Regions from separate parts of the Bacillus cereus group sp. RP43 genome, predicted to be linked through region 1. Evidence: predicted binding sites of a transcription regulator. Region 1 holds the regulator's gene; each other region holds the start of a gene.

Region 1 (3,188 bases):
AATTTTTTTTGCAAGTAAAAAAATCATAATTTTTTCGCAAATTACTTTATACACTTTCCTATATAGCATTACTTCTTCTACTGCCTTTACTATATGAATCGTTGTTCCCACTTCTTGTATGTTACAATATGAAAGACACCCTAAGTTGTTTTCGCTAAACGTACAACTTTTTCCTGTCTCCTATTTTATTTTCAAATACTTATTTACAAAAAAAATATAATTCAAATGAAAGTTTATATCGTAGGTAGCATATTTACATGTTATCCTACCTTATCTCATACACTAGCGTTAGAAAGGATGGTTAAACCATTTGAAAAAACAATATTGGTGGATTATCGTTACATACATTTTAATGCAGTTATCAGGCATTGCCGGGTTACCGCTTCTCCTGAAAACTGGACTATACGATAATAGGGGATTTACTAGAGAGGAAAAAATTCAGCTCATAACTGGTCATTGGGCTATCATTAGCTTTTTCATTGCATTATGCGTTGTACTTTGGTTACTCAGAACAGACATTCGTGACAGGCATTTAGATAAAATGCGCTCTACTGTTCCAGCTACAATTGGGTGGATTTTTATTGGTTTCTTCTTAGCACTGTTCTCACAAAGCATTGCCGGTATGATCGAAATGCGTTTATTAGGGATTACACCGGGATCTGAAAATACAGCAAGACTTATGGACATCGCAAGAACGACACCTTGGTTCCTTATCGTCATATCTATAATAGGACCTATTTTGGAAGAAATCGTATTTAGAAAAATTTTATTCGGTACACTTTATAAGAAGTTTAACTTCTTTATTGCCGCTATTATTAGTTCACTTGTATTCGCGGCGATTCATTTTGATTTTACTCACTTATTGGTATACACTTCAATGGGGCTCGTATTCGCCTTTTTATACGTAAAAACGAAACGAATTATCGTTCCTATTGCAGCTCATGTTGCAATGAATACATTAGTTGCAGTCGCTCAAGTTGTAGTAAGTAATGAGCAAATTCAAGAAATGATTAAAGAAGCTGAAAAAATGCAAGGCTTTATCGGAGGATTTTTAGTATGAGAAACTCACCATTGTTCATGGCTGCATTATACTTTCTTCTTGGATGTATCTTTACACGCTTCGCTATTACGAACGTAACAGATACAATCTGGAATATGTGGACAATACTATTTGCAGTTATGGCAACAATTGATTTTAATTTGGCACTTCGCCTTATCTTAGTCAAATTCACAAAGAAAAAACAATAATAAAACGCAGAGGTCATCTCCTCTGCGTTTTATTGTGGATAATTCTTCAAAAAGTAAACAAGCGTTTGTAACTCTACAGCTAAATCAATGTGATGAATTCTTATATTCTCTGACACATTTAAGCGTGCTGGTGTGAAATTTAAAATACCATGCACGTCCGTTTCTGCCAATCTATCTGCCACAGATTGCGCTACTGTAGCGGGTACCGTTAATATTGCCACTTGTATATCAGTTGATAAACGTTCTTCTAATTCATCCAAATGATATACAGGAATTCCTCCGATTTCTGTTCCAACTTTCTCTTCACTAACATCAAATGCCATTTCAATTTTTGTATTATTGTTTTTCGTGAAATTATAATGTAAGAAAGCGGTCCCTAAATTACCTACTCCAATAAGTGCTACACGTGTTATATCATCTTGGTCGAGTGTTTCACGGAAAAATGATAATAAATAATTTACGTTATATCCATATCCTTTTTTCCCTAACGCTCCAAAATATGAAAAATCTCTTCGAATAGTTGCGGAATCAACCTTTACCGCTTCACTCAATTCGGCTGATGAAACACGTTGCTTACCAGAAAGAGATAAGTTTTGGATAAATCGATAGTATAGAGGCAATCGTTTGGCAGTGGCCTGTGGAATTTTTTGCTGATCCATATAACCTCTCCTCTCTTCCTATCTTTATTCTTATACTTGAATCAAATACAGAAGTTTAGTACTCATGAATTTCCTTGTATAATAAAAAGAAGAAGTATTCTCTCTTTATTTTAAACTATACACTATTTTTAGTATGATTGAGAAATATAAACATGGCAAAGTTAAGAAATTATTTGAGGTGAAAACATTGATATTATTACAAGTGAATGGGCTTTCGAAATTATACGGTGCAGAAACGATTCTTGCAAACATAAAATTGGAAGTTCAAACAAAAGATCGTATCGCATTAGTCGGACGAAATGGAGCCGGAAAATCTACATTATTAAAAATAATAGCTGGTGAGTTATCTCATGATGGTGGTGAAATTATAAAGCCGAAAGATGTCTCAATGGGGTATTTAGCTCAAAATACCGGATTAGAAACGTCTTTAACAATTTGGGATGAAATGTTAACCGTCTTTACACACTTGCAGCAGATGGAGACAAAACTTCGAAGGCTAGAGCAAGAGATGGGAAAAGAAGAAAACTTTTCAAATGCGACTATATACGAGAAATTATTAGCTGATTATGACCAATTACAATTAGATTATAAAGATCAAGGCGGCTATCAGTACGAAGCGGATATACGCTCGATTTTAAGCGGTCTTGGCTTCCCTGTTGAAACGCACCAGACGACAATTTCTACATTAAGTGGTGGACAAAAGACTCGATTAGCTCTTGGGAAATTATTATTAACTAGACCAGACTTACTTATTTTAGACGAACCTACAAACCATTTGGACATTGAGACACTAACATGGCTTGAACAATACTTACAAGGCTATCCTGGTGCGATTTTAATCGTTTCCCATGACCGTTATTTCTTAGATAAACTCGTTACACAAGTATACGAAATTTCTAATAAGGAAAGCCGACGATTTGTTGGTAACTACAGTAAATATTTAGACTTAAAATCAGCTCTATACGAGCAAGAGATGAAGCGTTATGAAAAACAACAAGATGAAATCGCTAAACTGGAAGACTTTGTGCAAAAAAATATAGCTCGCGCATCTACGACAAAACGTGCTCAAAGTCGCCGTAAACAATTAGACAGAATGGACGTATTAACTAGACCATTAGGCGATTCTAAATCAGCTTCCTTCCACTTCGATATTGAAAAACAAAGTGGAAATGATGTTTTACAAGTAAAAGATGTAACTATTGGCTATGAACAGGAACCGATTATTGAACATGTAAATATGCGCTTAACTCGTGGTGATAGTGTTGCCTTAGTTGGGCCGAA
Region 2 (3,188 bases), 1.0 Mb from region 1:
AAAAGAAAGAAAAACTTTAAAAACCTTACTTTGCACTCAAAGCTTATGCTCTCTTCTACTCTTATCGTCAATATTATTGCTACAGTTTTCATTTTCATATTCGAGTTTCATAATTCAATTTCCATGAGAGGTTTTACACCATTTGAAGAAGGTATGGCTGCTTATTTTCAAGCGGTTTCAACACGTACTGCCGGGTTTAATACTGTTGATATCTCTGCATTATCAAAACCTTCACTTTTATTAATGATGCTTCTTATGTTTATTGGTGCTGGCAGTGCTTCAACTGGTGGCGGGATTAAGTTAACAACTTTTTTAATTATGTTTTTAGGCGTATTTAAATTTTTGCAAGAACAAGATGATATAGTAGTGTTTAAAAAATCCATTAAAGATACGCTCATTGTCAAATCATTAACGATTACTATTATTTCAATTTCTTTTATTTTTCTTTCCATTTTAATTTTAAGCATCACTGAGAAAGTTCCTTTATTAATGAGTGCTTTTGAAGTATTTTCAGCATTTGGAACTGTCGGCCTTAGCATGAATTTGACGCCACACTTAACAATCATCGGCAAAACAATTATTATCTTTATGATGTTTTTTGGAAAGATGGGGCCTTTAACATTAGCCTTTTCATTTGCACGTAAAAAACAAAGAAAAATAAAATATCCAAACGAAGATATTTTAACAGGTTGACAACCGTATAAATTATCCATATAATGAGAATACAATAGCATATCTCCAAAGGGGAGTAGCGTCCAAGAACTATTTCTTGGAAACAAAGTCGTCATTACGTAGAACTTAGTTCTTCCGGCTTTGTTGGCATTTTCATTACATATGTCTAGCAAGACCTTTGCCTATCAACGGCAGAGGTCTTTTTTGTTTTCAAATTCCTTCCACCGTTGATACGCAGGAGTATGGGGAAACTAAACATTGGGGAACTTCTTCACTTGTTTAGTCTTTATAGAAATGAGAGGAGAATGTACATGGATGTATCATTATTATTGGAGTATGGTTGGGTATTACTCATCCTAATTGCACTAGAGGGGATTTTAGCGGCTGATAACGCTCTCGTTCTCGCAATCATGGTAAAACATTTACCAGAAGAAAAACGAAAGAAAGCACTATTTTATGGATTAGCAGGAGCGTTCGTTTTCCGCTTCGGATCACTATTCATGATTTCTTTCCTAGTCGATGTATGGCAAGTGCAAGCAATTGGTGCGATTTATCTTATGTTTATCGCGGGGAATCACTTATTTAAAACGTATGTTAAAAAGAATACACATGAAGAAACAGAAGAAAAAGAAGCAAAGAAAAAACAAGAGAACTTTTGGTGGACTGTATTTAAAGTCGAAGTTGCTGATATCGCCTTCGCTGTTGATTCAATTTTAGCTGCTGTTGCATTAGCAGTGACTTTACCGAAAACAGGATTAGGTACGATTGGTAGTCTTGATACAGGTCAATTTATCGTTATCTTTACAGGTGGACTTATCGGATTAGTTATAATGCGATTTGCAGCAACTGCTTTCGTACAAATATTAAAACGTAAACCAGGACTTGAAACTGCAGCATTTTTAATTGTAGGTTGGGTTGGTGTGAAATTAACAGTTTATACGCTAGCACACCCTGCTTTAAATGTCCTTCCGCATTCATTCCCAGAATCTACTCCGTGGAAGCTTACATTCTGGATTGTATTAGTCGGAATCGCAATTGGCGGTTGGTTCTTCTCGAAAGAAGTAGAAGTAAAAGTAGAAAAGAATTTAGACGAAAAAGCGCTGTAATTACAGCGCTTTTTCTTTTCCACTCGTTTCAATCCCCTCTCTATTTTTAGAAAAAATTCCATTATACTACCTTTTGTAAACGCTTTCCTTCAAGATGTATGTCCTTTTTGTGAAATATTGCACAAACTTATTGAAACTATGAACAAATCCATGTACTTTATTCATATAAGGAGTATTTATAGACGATGTACTAAAGGAGCGTATTACTCATGCTAGAACAAGGATTAGATTACGTTGTAAAACTGGCTAAGAGCAAAAAGCAAATGCTAGATACAAATCCAATGCAATATTTCATTCGTGCTGCACTTGCTGGCATTTATATCGGTTTTATTATTGTACTATGTTTTAAATTAGGTAACTTTTTTCATATTGTTGATTCACCAGCAACATATTTAGCTTCCTCCATGTTTTTCGGGATTGCTCTGGTACTTATTATATATGGTGGCGCTGAATTATTTACTGGCAATACAATGTACTTCACAGTGGCAACTTTAAGAAAAGAAACAACTATTTCTGATACACTTCGCAACTGGGTTGCTTGTTATGCAGGTAACTTAGCTGGCGCTTTATTCTTTGCCTTACTATTTTACGCAACTGGAATTTTCGAAGCAATTGATCACGGTCATTTAATGAATAAAGTTGTTGAAGGAAAGATGAATACACCTACAATGCAATTATTCTTTAAAGCGATTTTATGTAACTGGCTCGTATGTCTTGCCTGCTTCTTACCTTCTCAAGTAAAAGGTGATACAGCAAAAATATTGATGATGATGATGCTCGTTTTCACATTCTTCTTATCTGGCTATGAGCATAGCATTGCAAACTTATCATTGTTTGCCTTATCTTTAGTTTCACCACATCCTGATACAATTTCTTTTGCCGGCGCTATTCATAACTTAATTCCAGTTACAATTGGTAACATTATTGGCGGATCCGTATTTGTCGGTATGGTATATCAGTACTTAACAAAGAAAGCACCTGATGTTAAACAAGAGGAAACTGAATTAGTTGCAGCTCAAACTGAGGAAATCATTCCTTTACAAGCTCATATGAAGCATTAAAAACTCCAAAGTTTCACTTTGGAGTTTTTAGCTCCCTACATATTTCAAGGCAATATGAGGATCAATTTCTCCTTTCTCTTTCCCCTTCTCAATTCTCTGTTTCATCTGATGCATACCGATGACATCATTTGTATGAAGGTGAATTTCATTAACATATAGACCTTCTGTACAAAAGGCTTCTACAAAATCTAATCCATTCCTTTTCCTCCATCCCATGTTAAAATCAAGAGAGAGGATGTTTACCTTATTACTCCGAACAAATTGTAATGCAGATTCTACTGTAGTTGCCAAAACATATCCGTACGGGCAACTTCTTTGATCATCCATATATACATTCATTTTCTATCTC
Region 3 (3,188 bases), 4.5 Mb from region 1:
AAAGGGAAGAAGAACTATAGCTTAGTGAAATTGGGATAATAGTTTTTGTGGAAGAGTGGAAGTAAGAAAGATACTTTCACTCTTTTCGTATACACAATTTCGACACAAAAAAGTCAGTATATTTAGATAATTGAAGAGGGTTATAGTATTCCTCTGCCGAATATAAATAAGTAGAGAATATTACGGATAAAAATAGCCCGAACCATGCCGGGCATGATTCGGGCTTATATTCAGATTAGTAAGCTAAGCTGAATAGACCTTTAATGTGTGATAAGTAACGAACGTTACTTGCTTCTTTCATTAATGATGCCGGTAAGCCTTTAAGCGGAGTATTGCTTGCTCCGATTGTAGCAACAGCATCTTTACGTCCTAGACTAGCAAGTGTTCCAGAGTTGATAGGTGCGAACTCTTCGAATGCTTTGCCTTCTAGTGCTGCGTATAAGTTGTATCCAATTAATTCACCCATTTGCCAAGCGATTTGTGCAGTTGGTGGGTATGGACGACCGTCTGGAGAGAAGACAACAGCGCTGTCTCCAGCAACGAATACGTCTTTGTGAGAAGTAGATTGCAGGTGTGCATCAACAGTTGCACGTCCACGGTTTACTTCAAGACCTGATTCACCAATTAATGGGTTACCTTGTACGCCGCCTGTCCAAACGAATGTGTTAGCAACGATTTTTTGACCGTCTTTTAAGTCGATTTCATTGCCGGCAACGTTTGTTACAGGAAGACCTGTTAAGAATGTAACACCGCGTGCTTCTAAGCTAGTAGTTGCACGTTCGATTAAGTGATCTGGTAATACTGGAAGGATTTTTGGACCTGCTTCAACAAGAAGAAGTTTAACTTCTTTTGGATTTACGCCGTGGCTTTTTGCAAGTTTAGGCATAATGTCAGCAAGCTCACCAACTAGCTCAACGCCAGTTAATCCGCCACCACCGATTACGATTGTAGCATCAGCTTCGTTTTTCGTTTTAGCGTATTCACGAATACGGTCTTCAACGTGTTTGTAGATTTTGTTTGCATCAGCAGCAGATTTTAATACCATGCTGTTTTCTTCTAGTCCTGGAATACCGAAGTAAGCAGTTTTACTTCCTAAAGCAACTACAAGTGCATCGTAAGATAGTGTAGTGCCACCAGCTAGTTTGATTTCTTTGCTATCAACTGAGAATGACTCAACTGTTGCAATTTTAAGATCGATGTCTTTGCCTTTGAAAAGCTTTGTAAGTGGCATTGCAACTGCTTGCTCAGCAACGTTACCAGCTGCAAGGCGGTGTAGTTCAGTGATGATTTGGTGCGTTGGGTATTGGTTAATCACTGTAACTTGTGCTTCTGATTTGCTGTAATATTTACGTACGTTTAGAGCGGCAAGAAGACCGCCATAACCAGCGCCTAAGATGACAATTTGTTTTGACATAGTATGATATCCCCCGTCTTTACTAATTGTTGTTATAAGTTAAATTATTTATTGTTACGTTCTGCACTAATTTGAAGGTATGCGTTCACAAAGCGGAACATTTTTTGTGCTTGTGGGTCTTTTAGTAATTTTAATAGACCGAACAGGCCGATAACTTCGTTGCTTTCGTCAGCACGATCTTTCGCTTCGATAGCAGTTGCAGCCATGCCTTTCACTGTATCTTTTACAGGTTCTACAAGCTCTGTGATTGCACTAACAGTGTCGCTTTTTAATACTTCATCAGTAGCAACAGTTTGAGCGAAGTCATAAGACTTAGTTAAAATATTAACAAGCTCAGTTAATTTTGGAAGCTGTTCCACTAGTGTTGTTAATGATTCTTGTACCTCAGGTTTTAACAACTGATCAAGTACATCAAGTTGTCCTTGGCTAGCAGAAATTTGTACAGTTTCTTGTTCTGGCTTTGTTTGAGTCATAGTTTCTGGCATCTCCAATTCTCCTTTACGATAGCAATACTCTTATTTTTGATAGGTAAGATAGTAAACGTTTGCGAAACTTTATACAAAGTTTCACAAAGCACAATAAAATGCCTTTAAATTTATGATAGCAAGTAAGCTGAAATCATAAATCCAAAACCATAATGTCCTACCTATTATTTATGAACTGTCCGATACATGGCTTGTCCGCATAATGGAAAGTTCCCTTATCGGAAAGTGTATATAATATATATCCTATATTATATACTATATACACGTATGTTAACATAAAAATGATTCCTAATTATTTGATATTGATGCTGTAACCTAGTATTGACAAGGAATGAAAGCGCATAAAATATTTTATCTATCTTAAAAATGTACATATATATAAAGAAAAAAAGGGGAAAATGGACAGATTTATGTTCATTTTTTCCTTTTTTTATTGTTCATCCTCTGTAATTAGCATCGATGTGTTACCGCTTTTTTCAAGGTGGCATTCGCCCCAAGTACAAAGAGAATCGAGAATTGATTCTAAAGACCATCCGTAGTCAGTAAGAGAATATTCTACTTTTGGTGGTACTTGATTGTATACCTTTCTTTGAATAACCCCATCCTCTTCTAACTCGCGTAATTGCTGTGTTAACATCTTTTGTGTAATACCAGGCATTAAACGTTTTAGTTCACTCGTTCTCTTTGTACCTTTCGTTAAGTGGCAAAGAATAACGACTTTCCATTTGCCACCGATAACCTCTAAGGTCGCCTCGACAGGAATATTATATTTCTTCATATAAAAAATCTCCTTGGATGAATGTAAATTTCAGTTCTTCAACAAAAGAAGCTAAATAAGTTAAATGTTACTTTTTAGTGCCTATAGCACTTTAAAGTACGTACTTTTTATCGTGTTGAATATGTTCCATAATAGCATACGTAAGAGGGAAATGAGTAGTACGGTACTAAAAAGTGCCTATGTTACTTTTTAGTATCTATCGTACTTTAAAGTGCGTTCTTCAAAAAAAGAGTGAAGCCATTCATAATAGCATTTAACAGCAGTAAAGTTATTTTTGTAGAAGATAAAAAGGCCTTTTTATCACACTATTATGATTGGATTTCTCGTATTAAGGAGGAGTTCAATTGAATTCATATACAGTATCATCTTCGGCTGTTCAGACGAATCGAAGAAGTATGTTTGCTTTATTAGCGCTAGCAATTAGTGCGTTTGGAATTGGTACAACCGAGTTTATTAGCGTCGGTTTATTACCATCTATTTCGGAGGATTTACATGTTTCCGTTACAACAGC
Region 4 (3,188 bases), 4.4 Mb from region 1:
GCTAATATGCCACCTAAATTATTTTCTTTCGCTGAAATAACAGAGAATCCAATAAACTGAGCAACGCATCCTGCAAGTGCTGCACCACCTGCAACACCATCTAAGCTAAGCGCTATCGCTAACGCAGCTGATGAAGCTGGAGAGATGAGTAACAGTCCCCAAACTACAGCAATCACGATAGAAGCGATAAATGGGCTACCAGCTGAACTATCTTTAATGAATGCTCCAACTGTATTTAAAACTGGGCTAATATTTTGAGCTAACCAAATACCGACTAAACCAGAACCTAATATCGCTGCAAATGGAACGAGCATCATATCTAAAGCAGTTTTTCCACTTAAACGTTTACCAATATAAACTGCTAAAGTCGCTGTTAATAATGCACCGATTGGTTCACCTGTTTTAATGATGAGACCAGCTTCAGTAATTGAAATTGAACCCGCCCCTATTGCTCCGGCTACCATCGCTGAGAAAATTACGAGTCCGTTTGCACCGAGCATAAAAGCAATTCCGGCTCCAATTGCTGGTGCCATAAGTGATTTTGCAACAACTCCGATTGTAATAAGTAATGGGATATCAACAATTCTTCCTATATTTTCGATTAGTAAACCAATTCCAAGGGATACGAAAATACCTTGTGCTATTCCGGCAGAAGCTTTAAACACACGAGACATTATATATTCCTTCATTTGTTTCACCTTCTCCTATAATTTAGTAACCAATTGTTTTCATATAATCGCGTAAAACATCGTTTGATTTTGCAAAGCGACTTTCTTCCTCTTCTGATAAGTTTAGTTCTACAACTTCTCTTACACCGTCTCTAGTAATAATTGCTGGTACTCCTGTACAAATATCGTATTCGCCATATTCCCCGTCTAAAATAGCTGAAACAGCGATAACACGGTGATCATCATTGAAAATTGAGCGAGCAATATAAGCTAGAGAATTTCCGATTCCATAATAAGTAGTTCCTTTACGCTTATAAATTTCCCATCCAGCTTTGGCAGTCTTCTCAACAATTTCATCTAAATCTATTTCACCAAATTGTTCTTTTTGTTCCTCTAAAATTTGCAGCATTGGCTTTCCACCAACAGTTACGTGAGACCAAGCAACCATTTGAGAATCACCATGTTCTCCTAATGAATACCCATGAATACTACGAGGATCTACATGTAACATTTCAGATAAAATTGTTCTTAAGCGAGAAGAATCTAGTGATGTACCAGTACCTATCACACGATTTCTAGGTAATCCAGATAATTTCCACACTTGATATGTAATAATATCAACTGGGTTCGATGCGAGTAAGAAAATGCCATCAAATCCACTTTCCATTACGCCCCCAACAATGCTTTCCATAATCTTTGCACTTGCTCCTAAAGTGTCTAAACGGCTTTGTCCAGGTTTTGGCGCTGGTCCTGCTGTAATAATGACAATGTCCATATCTTTGCAGTTTTCATAGCTTCCTGCATATACTTTTGTTCTTGTATTTGTAAAGTTAATGCAGTGCGATAAATCCATCGCTTCTCCAACTGCACGTTCATGATTTATATCAATTAACAATAGCTCTTCGCAAATCCCTTGGTTTACAATGGAATACGCACAGCTTGATCCAACTAATCCAGTACCGATAATTGCAATTTTTCTTGTGTTTCTATTCATAGCAATCTCTCCTAATTGATCATGTAGTCTATTTCTTTCGTTCTTTACACCCCTAATTATAGAGGTTCTCACGATAGAAACCATGGATTCTTTGTGAAATATTGAGCAAAGTTTTTGTCCTTTTTGTGAATTGTTATATTTAATTTTCGTCATATTTGTTACAACTGAAAAAATATTTATTATGTATTTATTGACATATACCAAACAAAAAAACGAGCGAATCCATTCGCTCGTTTCATTCATCACACTATTCCGCACTTAATTGACTTTTCAATTGCTGCACAATCATTGGATTAGCAGGTGCTGCCGGCTTGTAATAACTTTTTTGCTTCGCGTATTCATACATATTACGTTGACGCATCTCATCTTGATTACGAATTTGAATTAACGTTTGATGTAACTGTTCGTTATCAGACTGAGAAATATAATTTGCATAACTTGTTAAACTTGAATTTAATCCTGCTAAATAATCATTTACCATATCTTTTTCATTCATCTTTCGCTTCCTCCTATCCTAGGAAAGTCATTAATTGTTGTTTCGTATTTCGTGCATCTTGCGCATCCTTCTCAAGCATTTGCTTTAGCTGTGGGTCCGTACAAGCTTGTGCATACTGTTCCAATTTGTTAATAATCGTCGCATGTCCACCAATTAAATGACGTAAGTTTTCTACTTCAAGCTCTGTTAAATTTTGCATATAACATACCCGCCTTTCTTTGTTCATTCATCATTAGTATTTGGTTCTTTTTGGATTGTATTCATTAACTTTTCCCACATATAAACAAAATAAAAGATGAATAGCTAGGCCATTCATCTTTTCTGCTAAATATTCATTCAATTTTATAAAGAAACAATCATACTTATACTCACAAGTAGGTTCCATACAATATGTAAAATGATGCTAGGTACAATAGATTGTGTTTTCTTATATAACATAGCAAATACAATCCCCATAATCATTGCCGTAATCGGAAAACCACCATGAAGAATCCCAAAGATGAAGGAAGAAATAATGGTACCAACTAGAAAACTATATTTCTTTTCAAAAAATCGATACAAAATACCTCTATATAAAATTTCTTCTTTAATTGGTGTAATTATAGCAACACTTAACACATATATAATACTTTGTAGACTATTTTGAAGTCCTAAGCTCCCTAATTGATCTCGTTGCTGCTCTGCACTTTCAAAGCTAAACAACTCTAACATTACATACTGAGTGAATGCAATGATGATAAAACCTATTAATAAATACAAGTAGGTTTTCCCATTTTTTAAAACAGATACATCCCAAATGTTCTTAATAAAATGAAGCACTGGTTTATAAGCAAATAAAACAATAGTAACAACAGCTGCATCAAATAGAAGTAAATAATATCCCTCTAAATTAGCACGTAATACCTCTTCTCCAAAAATTCCAAGGGCTAAAGCAAGGAATAATCCCCCCATTAATAGAAACCCTAAAATACTTGCTATCATTACAAATAAATTTTTATATGTTATATTCTCTATGCTTCTTTCCACACTA

What was found. Region 1 encodes Rex, which represses fermentation and respiration genes when NADH is low (regulators of the CRP and FNR family bind a similar motif). Its sites were predicted from a motif close to TTGTGAAATATTTCACAA; they were not measured.
Positions count from the first base shown of each region.
Region 2: QCI75_RS20360 (formate/nitrite transporter family protein) is a predicted target of Rex. The motif match lies at 1,886-1,903, and genes of this name have one in related genera.
Region 3: QCI75_RS02005 (DUF1641 domain-containing protein) is a predicted target of Rex. The motif match lies at 1,959-1,976, and genes of this name have one in related genera.
Region 4: QCI75_RS02325 (L-lactate dehydrogenase) is a predicted target of Rex. The motif match lies at 1,754-1,771, and genes of this name have one in related genera.

Region 1 covers NZ_JARVHQ010000001.1:4,892,770-4,895,957, forward strand. Annotated here, with positions in the region: gene QCI75_RS25275 (CPBP family intramembrane glutamic endopeptidase) at 311-1,060, shown strand; gene QCI75_RS25280 (YdiK family protein) at 1,057-1,248, shown strand; gene QCI75_RS25285 (redox-sensing transcriptional repressor Rex) at 1,278-1,907, opposite strand; gene QCI75_RS25290 (ABC-F family ATP-binding cassette domain-containing protein) at 2,095-3,188, shown strand, end outside.
Region 2 covers NZ_JARVHQ010000001.1:3,897,537-3,900,724, forward strand. Annotated here, with positions in the region: gene QCI75_RS20350 (TrkH family potassium uptake protein) at 1-693, shown strand, start outside; yybP-ykoY riboswitch at 732-904, shown strand; gene QCI75_RS20355 (TerC family protein) at 984-1,778, shown strand; gene QCI75_RS20360 (formate/nitrite transporter family protein) at 1,988-2,839, shown strand; gene QCI75_RS20365 (cyclic-phosphate processing receiver domain-containing protein) at 2,867-3,178, opposite strand.
Region 3 covers NZ_JARVHQ010000001.1:406,975-410,162, forward strand. Annotated here, with positions in the region: gene tyrS (tyrosine--tRNA ligase) at 1-39, shown strand, start outside; gene QCI75_RS02000 (NAD(P)/FAD-dependent oxidoreductase) at 236-1,414, opposite strand; gene QCI75_RS02005 (DUF1641 domain-containing protein) at 1,459-1,899, opposite strand; gene QCI75_RS02010 (winged helix-turn-helix transcriptional regulator) at 2,330-2,677, opposite strand; gene QCI75_RS02015 (MFS transporter) at 3,073-3,188, shown strand, end outside.
Region 4 covers NZ_JARVHQ010000001.1:469,095-472,282, reverse strand. Annotated here, with positions in the region: gene QCI75_RS02330 (PTS sugar transporter subunit IIC) at 1-689, opposite strand, end outside; gene QCI75_RS02325 (L-lactate dehydrogenase) at 712-1,662, opposite strand; gene QCI75_RS02320 (spore coat protein) at 1,910-2,158, opposite strand; gene QCI75_RS02315 (hypothetical protein) at 2,172-2,357, opposite strand; gene QCI75_RS02310 (CPBP family intramembrane glutamic endopeptidase) at 2,501-3,188, opposite strand, start outside.